One region of the Rhizobium sp. MHM7A genome, then DNA from elsewhere that is predicted to be linked to it. Evidence: predicted binding sites of a transcription regulator. Region 1 holds the regulator's gene; the other holds the start of a gene.

Region 1 (7,475 bases):
CCATGTTGAAACTCTCGTAAACCTGGCCCTGGTTGGCGGCGCCGTCGCCGAAATAGGCGATGGCGACATTGTCATTGCCGCGATAGCGGTTTGCGAAGGCGAGACCGGTTCCGAGTGAAACCTGGGCGCCGACGATGCCGTGGCCGCCGTAGAAATGTTTCTCTTTCGAGAACATGTGCATCGAGCCGCCCTTCCCGTGGGAATAGCCGCTGCGGCGCCCGGTCAGTTCCGCCATCACGCCGCGCGCTTCCATGCCGGTAGCAAGCATATGGCCGTGGTCTCGATAGGCGGTGATGACCTGATCGCCTTCCTTCTGCGCCATCTGCATGCCGACGACAACGGCTTCCTGACCGATGTAGAGATGGCAAAAGCCGCCGATGAAGCCCATACCATAAAGCTGACCCGCCTTCTCCTCGAAGCGGCGGATCAGTAGCATCTCGCGATAGGCCTTGAGTTCCTCATCCCGATCGAAGTCGGCTATTGGGCCTCCGTTCGATGCTTTGGCTGCTGGTTTTGCTGCAGTTTTGCGGCTGGAAACGGTCGCGGTCTTTCGCGGCGCCATTCAACCCTCCCTATGGGTTTGTCGTTTCTCGGTGGCGCGTACCATAGGGAAGAAACATGACCACAGCAATGCCATAATTGCATGGCTCGTATTCGCCGCTAAGCCATTGGCAACAAAGACGAAATATCGATTAACTCGATTCTGGTTAATTCGAATAATGATTGAATATGACGATCTCGTCCGCACGCGACATATTCAGCTGATATCGCGCCTTTTCGTCCAACATATCCTTGTCGAGCGAGCCGTCACTGAGCAGGGCGACCTGGCTTTCCAGATGTTCGCGCTTCGCCTTCAACACCGCAAGCTCTTTTTCGCGTGCGATGCGCTGGCGCTCGAACGTCTCCGTCGCCCGCAGGCCGTAATCGCCATGGATGCAATGATAGCCGAAATAGGAGAGGAAGGCGACCGTCATGGCCGGAACGACGAAGCGGCCGATCTTTCTCTTCTTATGATGCTTTGTCCACATACACGTATGCTCTTGAACGCATTACCAATTCTTCGAGCATACCGCGCAGAGATTAACCGTTCGTTGACTCTAAATTCGAGCAACAAAAAACCCGCGCCATGAAGCGCGGGTCGGGGAGCTGAAAGTCAGAAGCGATCAGCCTTTGATGATCGAGCGGCCGGCATACTGGGCCTGAGGGCCGAGGCCTTCCTCGATGCGGATCAGCTGGTTGTACTTGGCAAGACGGTCGGAACGCGACAGCGAGCCGGTCTTGATCTGACCGCAGTTGGTCGCAACCGCGAGATCGGCGATTGTCGAATCTTCCGTTTCGCCGGAGCGGTGCGACATGACGGCGGTATAGGCCGCCTTGTGCGCCGTGTTGACCGCGTCGAGCGTTTCCGTGAGCGAACCAATCTGGTTGACCTTAACGAGGATCGAGTTGGCGACACCCATGCGAATTCCGTCGCGAAGGCGGGCCGAGTTGGTGACGAAGAGGTCGTCGCCAACGAGCTGGGTCTTGTTGCCGATCAGATCGGTCAGCGTCTTCCAGCCATCCCAGTCGTCCTCGGCCATGCCGTCCTCGATCGAGATGATCGGATACTTGCCCGCGAGTTCGGCCAAATATTCGGCCATGGCGCCCGATTCGAGCGTGCGGCCTTCGCCCTCCAGAACATATTTGCCGTCCTTGAAGAATTCCGTCGAGGCGCAGTCGAGGCCGAGGCACATGTCGTCGCCCGGCTTGTAGCCGGCTTTCTCGATCGACTTCATGATGAAGTCCAGGGCCTCGGGCGCGCTCTTCAAGCCCGGTGCAAAACCGCCTTCATCGCCGACATTGGTGTTGTGGCCTTGCGCGGCAAGTTCCTTGCGGAGCGTATGGAAGACTTCCGACCCCATGCGCACGGCTTCAGCGATCGTATCGGCGCCGACCGGCAGGATCATGAATTCCTGGAAATCGATCGGATTGTCGGCATGGGCGCCGCCATTGATGATGTTCATCATCGGCACCGGCAGCAGGCTGGCGGAAGCGCCGCCGACATAGCGATAAAGCGGCAGGCCTGATGCCTGGGCGGCAGCCTTGGCGACAGCGAGCGAGACGCCGAGGATGGCGTTGGCGCCGAGGCGCGACTTGTTCGGCGTGCCGTCGAGTTCGATCATGATGTTGTCGATCTGGATCTGGTTTTCGGCATCGATGCCGCCGATCGCGTCGAAGATCTCGGTGTTGGCGGCATCGACCGCCTTCTGAACGCCCTTGCCAAGGTAGCGCTTGCCGCCGTCGCGCAGCTCGACCGCCTCGTGCGCGCCGGTCGAGGCGCCCGAGGGAACGGCCGCGCGGCCCATGCTGCCGTCTTCGAGATAGACGTCGACTTCGACGGTGGGGTTGCCACGGCTATCGAGAATCTCGCGGGCGATGATATCGGTGATTGCAGTCATGGGTTCTTCCTGCTCGGTGGGTGATAGGTCGTTCGAAGCCTGTCATAATCGAAGGCGTGCAAATTACAATGCCGCAATTTCCTGCCTTCGAACGGTATTATGTCGTGGCCTAAACCACGATCATGTCAGCCTGTTGAATGTCAGGCCTTGGCGATTGCGTCGAAGGCAAGCAGCTTCTCAAGCAGGCGCGGCATGTCCCTGAGATAGACCATATTCGGGCCATCGGACGGTGCGTTGTCGGGGTCCTGATGGGTTTCGAGGAAGACGCCGGCAATTCCCGTCGCGACCGCCGCACGCGCCAGCGTTTCCACGAACTCCCGCTGGCCGCCCGAGGAATCGCCCTGCCCGCCCGGCTGGGCAACGGAATGCGTCGCATCGAAGACAACGGGAGCGCCCATCGCCGCCATGATCGGCAGCGAGCGCATGTCGGAGACCAAAGTATTGTAGCCGAAGGAAGCGCCGCGCTCGCACAGCAGCACGTTTGGATTGCCGCTGGCGTTGAGCTTCTTCAGGACGTTCTTCATGTCCCAGGGTGCGAGGAACTGGCCCTTCTTGACATTGACGGCGCGGCCGGTCCTGGCGGCGGCGATCAGAAGGTCGGTCTGGCGGCAGAGGAAAGCCGGGATCTGCAGGACATCGACGATCTTTGCCACCTCCGCGCATTGCTCGGCGGTGTGGACGTCGGTCAAGACGGGAAAGCCGAATTCCTTTTTCAGATCGGCAAAGACCTCCATGCCCTTCTCCAGGCCGATGCCGCGCTCGGCCGAGAGGGAGGTGCGGTTCGCCTTGTCGAAAGAGCTCTTGTAGACGAGGCCTATGCCGAGCTTGCCGCAAAGCTCTTTCAGCGTGCCGGCCACCATGAAGGCATGATCGCGGCTTTCCATCTGGCAGGGGCCGGCGATCAGCGACAGGCGGCCTGTATTGGAAAAGGTGACTTGACCATCGCCTTCGCCGATCTTGACTTCGGAATTCGTATCGGAGCTCATCGTGGTTCCTCGAAGGCAAAGAGCGTGCCCTGGCCGGGCGCGGGCTTCACCAGAATGCGGTTGTTCTTACGCGTATACGTCACCCCGTTAGCAGCCAAATGCGCTTCTGTCACGGCAAGATCGGCGACATTGAAGAGGATTGCCCGGCCGCGCAGTCCGCGCTCGGCGGGTGAGACCGCGGTCTCGAAATAGGCCTCCAGCCCCTCCGGCGTCACCAGGCTGATCCTCGCATTCGAGGCCGCGATATTGACGCCAAACCCGGTTTTCTCGGCTGCCGATTGCGCTGCGGCAAGGCCGACGAAGGCGGCGAAAGCCGCCGGCTCCGGTGCGCAGAGCGCCACCTCAGCAATGCCGGTGACGCCATTGTCATGCCTTTCCAGCGAACCGCGATCGGCCGGCAACGGGTTGACGCGCTCGACGGCAAAGAGAAGGAGATCGGGCGCGCGGAGATCGCCGGCAAAAGCCAGTCTGAAGCTCCCGATGCTCTCGGAACCATCCGGCATTTTCATAGTCCGACTAAACTCCAGCATCTTGCCGGCGCTCGATCCCTTGTCGATGAAACTCTTATGATCGAGCCCGCAATCCCCGGTGCCGAAGGCTATCGCCGAAAGCCCTTCCTCGCCGCAGCGGAAGCGAAAGGCCTGGTTGTGGGCGGTAAAGACGTTACCCTGCCGCGCCGATAGCTCGCTCTCCTCGACGCTCGCTACACCGAGCGGCTCCAGATAGGTCTTGTCGGCAAAGAATACGCAGGCATTCTCCGTGCCGAAGGGGTGGCGCGCATCGGCGGCAACGGTGAAGCCGAGTTTCCCGAGCCTCTCGCGCGCCAGGTCTATATTGACGACAGGCAACACGACATGATCCAGCGGGTGCGGCTTGGCGGAATGGTCTTTCATAATGTCCCTCTCCCTGAAATGGCATGAGATGTGCGACGGCACGCGGTCAATTCAAGGCTTGCGCGCCAAATCCGGCGAATGAAAATAAAAATCTCAACGAGTTGACGGGAAGTTTTACGGAAATTTAGCTACTTGCAGAACACATATGGAACATATAGTGTCTGTTCTGGATTTGTTTCAATCACGGGGTCTGACGTCGATGCTCACGCGCAAACAACAGGAGCTTCTCCTTTTCATTCATGAGCGCATGAAGGAATCCGGCGTTCCTCCCTCTTTCGACGAAATGAAGGATGCTCTGGACCTCGCCTCGAAATCAGGCATCCACCGCCTGATCACGGCGCTAGAGGAACGCGGCTTCATTCGCCGCCTACCGAACCGCGCCCGAGCGCTCGAAGTGATCAAGCTTCCAGAGGCCTATAGCCCCAGTCTTCAACCGCGCCGCGGTTTTTCGCCGAGCGTTATCGAGGGCAGCCTCGGCAAGCCCCAGCCGGTCGCCGCCCCTGCTGCGGCAAAGGCGGTCGCAGACAACGGCAACTCCGTCTCCGTGCCGGTCATGGGACGTATCGCCGCCGGCGTTCCGATTTCGGCGATCCAGAACAACACGCACGACATCGTCGTTCCCGCCGATATGCTTGGCTCCGGTGAGCACTACGCGCTGGAGGTCAAGGGCGATTCGATGATCGACGCCGGCATCTTCGACGGCGATACGGTGATCATCCGTAACGGCAGCACTGCAAGTCCCGGCGATATCGTCGTTGCCCTCGTCGACGACGAGGAAGCAACGCTGAAGCGTTTCCGCCGCAAGGGCGCATCGATCGCCCTGGAAGCCGCCAACCCGGCCTATGAGACCCGCATCTTCGGACCCGACCGCGTCAAGGTGCAGGGCAAGCTGGTCGGCCTCATCCGCCGCTATCACTGACGCTGGACGGGCCGGAATCGGTAAAACTGTTGCTGCGCCAATCATAGGCGCGGTGGCGCATCCATGGCCGCGATAATGCATCGAAGGCCGTCGCGACCTCGAGGCCGCTCTCAGTGAAACGCAATTCGACCGAACCGGTCCTGCGCAGCGTTTCGCCGGTAAACAGCGCCGCACCCGAGCGGCAGCTGGCGAAGCGCAGGCGTACCGACGTTACGACAATATCGCCGGCATCGCAAGCAGGGCCGAGATAGGCGGCATTTTCGATGACGGTCACGATATGACCGTTTGCAAGCTTGGCTATGCACCAGGCTTTCCTGAGGCAGGAAAAGCTTTCCGCCTCAGCGCCGGCCGCGGCCGCCTGCATCGCGATCTTCGCTTCGTTCTGCTGCTCGCGGGAAAGCCTGAGGCGCCTCTCCTTATCCTCCGGGCTCGCAGGACTATCCAGCATCGTCGGCGGATTATGCACCGTCAGAACGAGCGCCCTCTGCCACTGATCGAAGATGAAATCCGGCGGCCTTTCGCGATTGGAGGCCATTGCTGCCGGCGTGACGACCGCGACGAGCGCGCCGTCTTCCGAAATCACCAGATCCGGCGGCCGGGATGCCGGCAGAACCACTACTGCAAGCGTCGAGACGGCGATGAGAGCGGTGCCGACATGGCGCAGCCGCGTCCGCAGCAAGGTCATCAGCAGGAAACCTGCCACGGCCAGCGTGAAATACCAGCTGGGCAATCGACCGACGCCGATATTCCCGCCCCAACCGGATATCGTCTTTGCCACCACGATCACCAGATCGAGGCCGAATCCGACCACCTTCCAAGGCAATATATCAAGCCCGAAAGGCATGAGCAGCATCGCCAACAACCCGGCCGGCATGACGATGAAGGAGATGATCGGCATGGTCGCGAGGTTTGCCGGGAGACCATAGGCCGTCAGGCGATGAAAATGCTCGATCGAAAACAGCGCCGTGGAAAAGCCGCCGATCAGCGAAGTCAGGAAAACGCCGCTGAAAAAGCGTGCGACCGCAGCGGCCAGCCGCAGGGCCGGCATTTTCGGCAGGGCGCTTTCGCCGACGCGCCGTTCCTTCCACAGCTGATAAGCCGATACCAGCGCCAGCGTCGCGGCAAAGGACATTTGAAAACTCGGGCCCAGGACTTCGGAAGGTGAGATCACAATGATAACAAGCGCGGAAAGAGCGACGTTGCGCAGGCTGATCGACGGCCGGTCGAAGAAGACAGCAATCAGCATAATGGCCATCATGATGAAGGCGCGCTCTGCCGAGACGGCGAAACCCGAGATCAGAAAATAGGCCGTGACGGCGATGAGCGCTCCGGCGGCGGCAAACTTCTTGGTCGGATAGGCCTGAGCGACACCCGGAAAGAGGCTGAGCAGCATCCTAAAGCCGACGAAGAAGATGCCGGCCGACAGAGCCATGTTGAGGCCTGATATAGCGATAATGTGGGCAAGGCCTGACTGGCGCAGTGCGTCCGTCGTCTCGTTCGAAATCGCGCGCCGCTCGTCCGTCACGAGAGCGGCGGCAAATGCGCCCGTGTCGCCAGGCAGAATCGCGCGTATGCGATCGCCGATGCCGCTACGCAGCCTATAGAGCCACTCGAGCAGGGCATCGGAACTCCATCTCGCCTCCGGCGGCGGCGCCTGCGCTTCGAGCTTCGTCGGCGCGCCGTAGAAGAAGCCGTTTGCACCGATGCCATCGAAATAAGCCGCGAAGGAAAAATCGTTGAGTTCGGGCAGCGCCGGGCCTGCCGGCGGCGTCAGCCGTGCCCTGCCGGTGATGATATCACCGATCTCGAAAGGCACATCGGCGCCGCGGGCGATGACGGTTACCCGCCTCGGCGGCCGCTTCACCTCCGGCTCGGCGGTGCCTGTGAGGGCAAGAATATAGCGCCACCGCCCGCGATCGTCGCCTTCGCGCCGCTCGACGCGGCCTGTCACCGTCGTCGTCACCGATGAATCGAGCATGACGGTGGAGACCCGCCAGCTCTCGAACTGAGCGCAGAGCATGCCGCACACCATAAGCGCCAGCGTTAGAAGCGTTGTCTGCAACGCCGGCCGTGCGCAGCCCGCGACGAAAACCGCAACCGTCAACGTCAACAGGCCGAGCAGCGATGGAACGACCGGAATATCTGTCGCCGCCAGAAACCAGAAGGCGGAGCCGGCGCCGAGGAGAACCGGCGAGAATAAAAGCAGGCGGCCGTAGTCCACCTCCTCGCTCAGCATGCG
Region 2 (7,475 bases), on a different contig from region 1:
GCTGCGAATTGAGCATGGCAGCGCAAAAGACGTCGGGATAATAGGCCTTGATCCAGGACGAGGCATAGACCAGCAGCGCGAAGGAAGCCGCGTGGCTTTCCGGAAAGCCATATTCGCCGAAGCCTTCGATCTGGCTGAAGCAGCGTTCGGCGAAATCCCTCGGATAGCCTCTGCTGGTCATGCCATTGATCAGATCGTCCTTGAACTCATTGACCTTTCCCAACCGCTTGAAGGTCGCCATCGAGCGGCGCAGGCGGTCGGCCTTGGCAGGTGAGAATCCCGCCGCCGTGATCGCGATCTGCATCGCCTGTTCCTGAAACAGGGGCACGCCGAGCGTCCGTTTGAGGATCGGAATCATCTCGTCTTTCGGATAGTCGATCTTGAAGCCGGGAGAATGCGACTGCTCCCGCCGGGTCAGGTAGGGATGAACCATATTGCCCTGAATAGGTCCCGGACGGACGATCGCCACTTCGATCACGAGATCGTAGAATCGTCGCGGCTTCAGCCGGGGCAGCATGCTCATCTGCGCCCTGCTTTCGATCTGAAAGACGCCCAGCGTATCGGCCCGGCACATCATGTCATAAACCGGTACGCCCTCGTCTCCGTGTTCCCTGTTGCCGAGATCGGCAAGGGTTTTCTTCACGTCATAATGCAGTTCGAGCAGTGAAAAAGCCTTTCTGAGGCAGGTCAGCATTCCAAGAGCCAGAACGTCAACCTTCAGGATCTTGACGTTGTCGAGATCGTCCTTGTCCCATTCAATCATGTAGCGGTCCGGCATCGCCGTCTTCATGATCGGCACGACTTCATCGAGCCGGTCCCGTGTGATGACGAAGCCGCCGACATGCTGGGTCAGATGACGCGGAAATCCGAGAAGCTCGGACGCATAGCGCAGAACGTTTGATGTCACCGGATCCGAAATCTCGAGCCCCGCCGCCTTGGCATCACGCTCCGACAGATTATCCTCCGACCAGCCCCAGACCAGGCTGCTGATCGCCGACTGGACGTCCTCTGAAAGCCCGAAGGCCTTGGAGACCTCGCGGCCGGCGGAACGGGTGCGATAGGTGGTGACACCGGCCGTCAGCCCGGCATGCTCCCTGGTATACTTTCTGTAGATGTACTGGATGACTTCTTCGCGCCGGTCATGCTCGAAATCCACATCGATGTCAGGCGGCTCGTCGCGATCCATCGAAATGAAGCGGTCGAAAAGCAACGTGCTTTTGGTCGGATCGACTTCCGTGATCTCGAGGCAATAGCAGATGACTGAATTGGCGGCAGAACCGCGGCCCTGGCACAGGATCTTCAATTCATAACGTGCATGCTGGATGAGCTTATGGACCGTCAGGAAATAAGGCTCGTATTTCTTCTCCCGAATGAGATTGAGTTCATAGTCGATCTGGGTCTGGATTTCAGAAGGAACGCCATCCGGATAGCGCTTCTTAGCCCCCTCCCTCGTCAAACGTTCGAGGGTTTCATAAGGTGTCTCGCCAGGATCGTTTTCCGGCGGATAATTGTGTTTCAACTCATCGAGCGAAAACGAAAGTCTGCCGAAAAATGTCCCGGTATTGGCAATCGCCTCCGGATAGTCCCGAAAGAGCCGGGACATTTCACGTTGGCCCTTGAGATAACGCTCGGCATTCGGAGCAAGAAGAAAACCTGCCTCGGCAATCGGCACATGCTCGCGGATCGAGATGACAATATCGGAAAGGGGACGGCGATCCGTATGGTGATAGAGCGGCTGATTGGTCGCGATGACAGGAATGCGGTAGCGGGCGGCGATCACGGAAAGTGCTGCGAAAACCTGCCTGTCGCGGCCATCATAGGCAGGCGCCAGCGCCACGTGAAACGCCTTGCCGAAACGGTTCCGGAAACGTGCGAGACAGGCTTCCAATTCCTGTTGGGCCGCAAATCCTATGGCCGCGGCCTGGCTGGGAACAAGGGCGAGCATCATCTCGTCTCCCCATTCCATGATATCCGCCTCGTAAAGCAGGCAGGATCCCTTTTCTGCTCTCAGATTTCCCGCACTCAGCAAACGGCAGAGATGCGCCCACCCTCGCCTATTCTCAGGATAGGCAAGGATATCAGGCGTTCCATCCGAAAAGACGAGGCGGGCGCCCGGCTGAATCCGGATTGGGTCGAGAACCTTCTCCTCCTCTCTGTCATCGAGATTCTTCTCGTACCTTCTTCTGAATTTCTCTTCGATCTCCTGCGCCTGCGCATGCGCCCTGACGACGCCGGCAACTGAGTTCCGATCGGCGATTCCAAGACCGGAAAGTTTCAGTGCGGCGGCCTGCACCACCATTTCCTCAGGCTTCGAGGCACCCTCCAGAAAGGAGAAATTGGTGCGGGCGCCGATCTCGAAAAATGCAGGTGCCGCGCTCATGCGAAAATCCCATGCATGAACCAGCGCGGCGGCGGCTCTTCACCGTAAAAGCCTTCGCGGTAAATCCAGAAACGATGCCCGGAATTGTCTTCGACACGGAAATAGTCACGCGTTTTGGCGTCGGCGCCATCGATCCACCACTCCATGGCAAGCCGTTCCGGGCCTTCGCTGCGCTGAACCTGATGCTGAATGCGGCGCCACCGAAAACTTTGCGGCGGCCCCTCCGGAACTTCGGCAAGCAAAGCCTCCACCGGTTCCGGCTTGGCAAAAAGCCTCAGGGGCCGCTCGCTCCGAGCGGGGAAAAGACGACTTTCCCCGCTCCTGCGCTGCGGCGGAAAATTCTCCATGAGTGGGCATGCGATAACCGCACGCTCCGGCACATGGCTTTCGCGGAGCTGAAAGCTTTGAAGACAGTCCGCGCCAAGGCGCGCCGAGACGCGGTCGATGAAAGCTGCAAGCGATATCTCTCTTTGCCGGCCGCCATCGAAATCGCCCTGCGTGTCCTCGAAGGGCTCATGGCGCACGACATTCAGCCGCAGGATCTCGAAACCGTATCCGGCATCGAGATCGTCATGGATTGCCTGCAGACGCTGGGAAAAAAGATCCGCGATCCGCTTCGGCTCCCTGAGCGGCCGTGAAGCGCCGACAGAAATCCGGAAAATCCGGCCATCGACCCGAAACAGCACGAGTTCGAAGACGCGGCCGCCGGCGCCGCGGGCTTCCAGGGAGGGTTTCAGCGACATGGCGATCTGGCCGGCAAGGGCGAGAATATCCTCTTCGGTGCCGATCGGTTCGGCCAGCCGCCGCTCGGCCGAAAGGCTCGCAACCGGCAGGCGCGGCGAAACCGGTTCCTCGTCATGTCCGAGCGCCTGATCGAGCCGCAAAAGCAAGCTTGCTCCAAAACGGCGGGTCAGCGGCGCCCGCGGCGCGTTCATGACATCGCCGATATATTTCAGCCCGAGCTTCTTCAGCGATGCCACGGTTTCTTCGTTCAGCCGAAGCGCGGCGACCGGCAGCGGCGCCAGCACATCTTCCATTTCCTCGTCTTCGATGACGCCGCCATTGCCGAAACGGGCGACGGCCGAGGAAAGGCCGGGCGAAGAGGAGATCGAACCCTGGACGTCGAGCCCCATATGGAAGAGCCTGAGGAGAATATCATTCAGCAGCGCTCTCTCGCCGCCGAAAAGATGGACGCATCCGCTAATATCGAGAAACAGCCCGTCTCGTCCGTCGATCGCCACCAGCGGCGTATAGCGGTCGCACCAGTCGGCGATGGCTTCGAGCAACCGCGCGTCGGCGGCCGGATCCTCCTCGACGATATCGATCTTCGGGTGCATGGCGCGCGCTTCCGCGACGCCTTGACCCTTCTTCAGGCCAAGCGCTTCCGCGGCCTCGTCCAGCGCCGTCAGCCGCATGGCATTCTCGTGCTTTCCGGCACAGACGATCGGCGCAGCCTCAGGACGCCCTTTCAAACGCCAGGAAAGGCCCCATTTTCTGCGGGCGATCCTGTCCGTCGGAAGATGCGGAAAGCTGAGCGCCAGGATACGCTGACCGTTCGTCTGGAGTAAGAGCGTGCCTTGGTTCGCCGATGGGGAAAAACTGACGTTCATGAGGGTTCCACTCCAGAAGAAGGGAGAGCGGAGCCGGGTTACGGCTCTTCTCCAGGCTGAGACGAAAAACCGGATTGCCGATGCTGCCGGCAAGCCTCGATCCATCTGACAGAGCCCGCATGCCGGACGGTGCGGGCTGGGCAAGCAGCCGGAAGACGGCGCTGCTTGCCTCCTCCTCTCCCGCCTGCCGAAGCAGGAAGAGAGGCCGGCCGGCCGCCTTGGCGCGAAGACCGAGCCGCCGGCTCTCGGTCAGACCGAAATGTACAGGATTGCCCCTGATCTCCAGGATGACGACCGAAAAGGCACCGCTTTCCACCGCGGTTTCCGCAAGCCAGAGCGCCTCATCGAGCTTGCGCGGCAAAGCCTGCAGGAAACGCTCGGGCCGCAAGCCGAAATCCTGCAGACCTACCGCATAGGGAAGGCCAGCCTCCATCGTCGAGACCGTATCGCCGATCCAGAGTATTGGCGAACAGTCGCTCGCCTCCTCCTCCACCCGCTGCAGCAGCGCTGCGGCCGCAAGTGCGAACCCACAGGCGGCTCCCGCATCCCGCAAAAGCGTGGAACGGATTTCCGTTATCGCATCGAGCGGCAGCCCGCCTTCCATCGCTTCGTCGAGCGGTGTCACGCCGAACGGCAGGCGCTGTCCGCGCCCATTCCGTTCCGCATCCTGCCGCCCGGTCCTCCCCGAAGCCAGGGCTTCCCGCTCCGCTGCCGCAAGTGCCGGCGCAGGTTTTCCTTCCAGCTTGGCGATGGTTTCGCGGAGCGCAAAAAGCCGCTCGCGCGCCAAGGCGTTCTGCGCCATGGCGTTTACTCCGTCCGTCTTGTTCCTGTTATGTTCTTATGGATTCCAGAGAGCTGAGGAAGAGTCAACAACCATTTTCTATGAATTTATTCCTGCCTTTGATTCCGCACTCGAAAATCGGCGGCAAAGGTTCTATATGGGCCCGCAAAGGAAGGAATATTCATGGCCCGCATAGACCAGAGCGATGATTGGCGGGACCGCCATGCGCCGACGATCAGCACTTTCGAGTCGCTGGCCATGGAGGCTTACAGCCATCTGCCCGATGAATTCCGCCAGCTGACGACCAACCTCACGATCGAGATCGAGGATTTTCCCGATGACGACGTTTTCGAGGATATGGCGCTGGAAACCCCTTTCGATCTGCTCGGCCTTTTCGAGGGCAGGGGCATTTCCGAACGTTTCACGGTGGAAACCGGCGAAATGCCGAATCACATCCGCCTCTACCGGCGCCCCATTCTCGATTATTGGGCCGAGAACGACGAGACGCTCGGCGATATCATCACCCACGTCCTGATCCACGAGATCGGCCACCATTTTGGGCTGAGCGACGAGGATATGGAGCGGATCGAGGCCAGCGCCGAGGAAGCCGCCGAACGCTGAAACCGCGCGTCCGGCAGAAGACGCTATTGCTCGGAGAGCTTCATCTCCGGATCGTAATCCTTGCCTTCGACAGTCTTGACGACTGCCTGGCCGCACTGCATCGCGCCGGTTGCCGCATTGAAGGCATAGGTCGGCGAACCCTCCAGCGACCAGCCCTTGTTGAGGGCGGCGGTGACCTTGTGGCAGAAGGAAGCGTCGTCGGGGCCGGTCAGGAAGCGATAGAGTTTCATCAGGCGGGCTTTCTTGCAGAAATCAGGTGAGCTTTATGAACCAGAGCTTCGGCCTGGACAAGATGCAGCCGCTCGATCATCCGCCCGTTCGCATTGATGACGTTGAGGCCCCTGGCAGCCGGATCCGCAAAGGCTGATATGATTGCCTGCGCTTCGGCAATCTCCTCCTCGCTCGGGCCGAAATGCCGGTTGGCGGCCGAAATCTGCGAGGGGTGGATCAACATCTTGCCGGAAAAACCCATGGCGCGACCCTGCCCGCATTCGACGTCGAAACCTTCGGCATCCCGGAAATCGTTGAAGACGCTGTCGAGCGCATCAAGCCCATAAGCCTTGGCCGCCAGGATGATCTGCATCAGCCAGGGCACGAGAAAGCTTCGCCCAGGCTGCGACAGGACGTCCGTTTCCTTGCGCAGGTCGTTGAGGCCGACGACGAGGCAATCGAGCCGTGCCCCCGGCATGCAGCCGGATTCGGCGATCGCCCCGACATTCAGCACGCCGCGCGGCGTCTCGATCATCGCCCAGATGCGCAGCTCCTCCGGCGCCTGTGCATCGGCAAGCAGATCGCTGGTCTCAGCGATAACTCGAGGCTCGTCCACCTTCGGCAGGAGAACGGCGTCGGGCAAAAGCGCCTTGACCAGATCGAGATCCGCCGCCCCGAATTCAGATGACAAAGAATTGATGCGGATGACCCTTTCCTTGCCCGCAAGCGGCGGCCCGGCAAAAAAAGCACGCAGATTTTCCCGCGCTTGCCCCTTGTTCTCGGGCGCGACCGAATCCTCCAGATCGAAAATAACGGCATCACAATCAAGGGAATGGCTCTTTTCGAGGGCGCGCAGATTGATGGCGGGCACACTCAGCACCGAGCGGCGCAGACTTAAGGAACGGAAAGGCGGGATTTGGTTCATCAGCCATTAGTGCCAAGCTTCTCAGAACGCGGCAAGACAACAAAAAGCCATGCTTGCCTTGCAGACAGAAAAAAGAAGAACCACATTCCTTTCGGTAGAAAGGTTTCAAACCATGCAGAACATTCGCTCCATCTTCTTCATGCTTGCCGGCGCCACCTTCTTTGTCGCCATGCTGCTTCTCACCTTCTCGGTGACGCTTGCCGTCGGCGGCATCCTGACCGTGCTCATGGTCGGACGCGCGCTTTCGATGAAGATGAAGCCCGCCCCCGTCCGCGCCAAGGCAAACAACGGTAAGCCGGAAATGCGCATCTGGAACGATGGTCGCGGCACGATCATCGATCTCTAAGACCTGCCTTCAAAAAAACTCGCCGACACTGTCGGATCATGCTTCCGTGATACGTCTTTGAAGCAGCCAGGCTTTCAGCCGGCGCTCAAAAACGATGGAGGACGAGCATGGATACGACGACGGAAAACAAACCGGCCAAGTTGCCGCCGGTGAAGAATGGCCTGCTGCCCTATCTCACTGTCGATGGCGCAGTAAAAGCCGCGGAATTCTACAAGAAGGCCTTCGGCGCCGAAGAGGCCCACAGGGTGCCGGTCGATGAAAGCGGCCGGACGATGCACATTCATCTCTATATCAATGACAGCTCCCTCATGCTGGCGGATGCCTATCCTGAATACGGCCATCCCTTCAAAGGCCATGAAGGCTTCGCCATCCAGCTTGTTATCGACGATATCGATTTCTGGTGGGATCGTGCGGTGGCCGCCGGCGCTGAAGTCGTCATGCCGGTCGAACTGATGTTCTGGGGTGACCGCTACGGCCAGCTTCGCGATCCGTTCGGCGTCCTCTGGGGCTTGAACGCGCCCGCCGAGTAACAGGCCGTGCACCGTCGCCAGGCCACGCGAACGTCGCGTGGCCGCCACTTTAGAAAGATTCTCCTTCATTTC

Evidence for each region. The regulator LexA, encoded in region 1, represses DNA repair genes until DNA is damaged. The targets are predictions, from matches to a motif close to TGTTCNNNNTGTGTTCNG.
Region 2: a site for LexA is predicted at 4,813-4,830, ahead of FFR93_RS32685 (metallopeptidase family protein). Genes of this name have one in related genera too.

What each region holds. Positions count from the first base shown of each region.
Region 1 covers NZ_VCHT01000004.1:239,303-246,777, reverse strand. The annotation lists gene pdhA (pyruvate dehydrogenase (acetyl-transferring) E1 component subunit alpha) at 1-562, opposite strand, end outside; gene FFR93_RS17450 (septum formation initiator family protein) at 708-1,028, opposite strand; gene eno (phosphopyruvate hydratase) at 1,164-2,438, opposite strand; gene kdsA (3-deoxy-8-phosphooctulonate synthase) at 2,579-3,424, opposite strand; gene FFR93_RS17435 (VOC family protein) at 3,421-4,317, opposite strand; gene lexA (transcriptional repressor LexA) at 4,517-5,236, shown strand; gene FFR93_RS17425 (ComEC/Rec2 family competence protein) at 5,217-7,475, opposite strand, start outside.
Region 2 covers NZ_VCHT01000015.1:66,711-74,185, forward strand. The annotation lists gene FFR93_RS32675 (error-prone DNA polymerase) at 1-2,380, opposite strand, end outside; gene FFR93_RS32680 (DNA polymerase Y family protein) at 2,377-3,852, opposite strand; gene FFR93_RS41655 (hypothetical protein) at 3,836-4,792, opposite strand; gene FFR93_RS32685 (metallopeptidase family protein) at 4,955-5,392, shown strand; gene FFR93_RS32690 (DUF1737 domain-containing protein) at 5,416-5,622, opposite strand; gene FFR93_RS32695 (CoA ester lyase) at 5,622-6,527, opposite strand; gene FFR93_RS32700 (hypothetical protein) at 6,640-6,873, shown strand; gene FFR93_RS32705 (glyoxalase/bleomycin resistance/extradiol dioxygenase family protein) at 6,981-7,403, shown strand.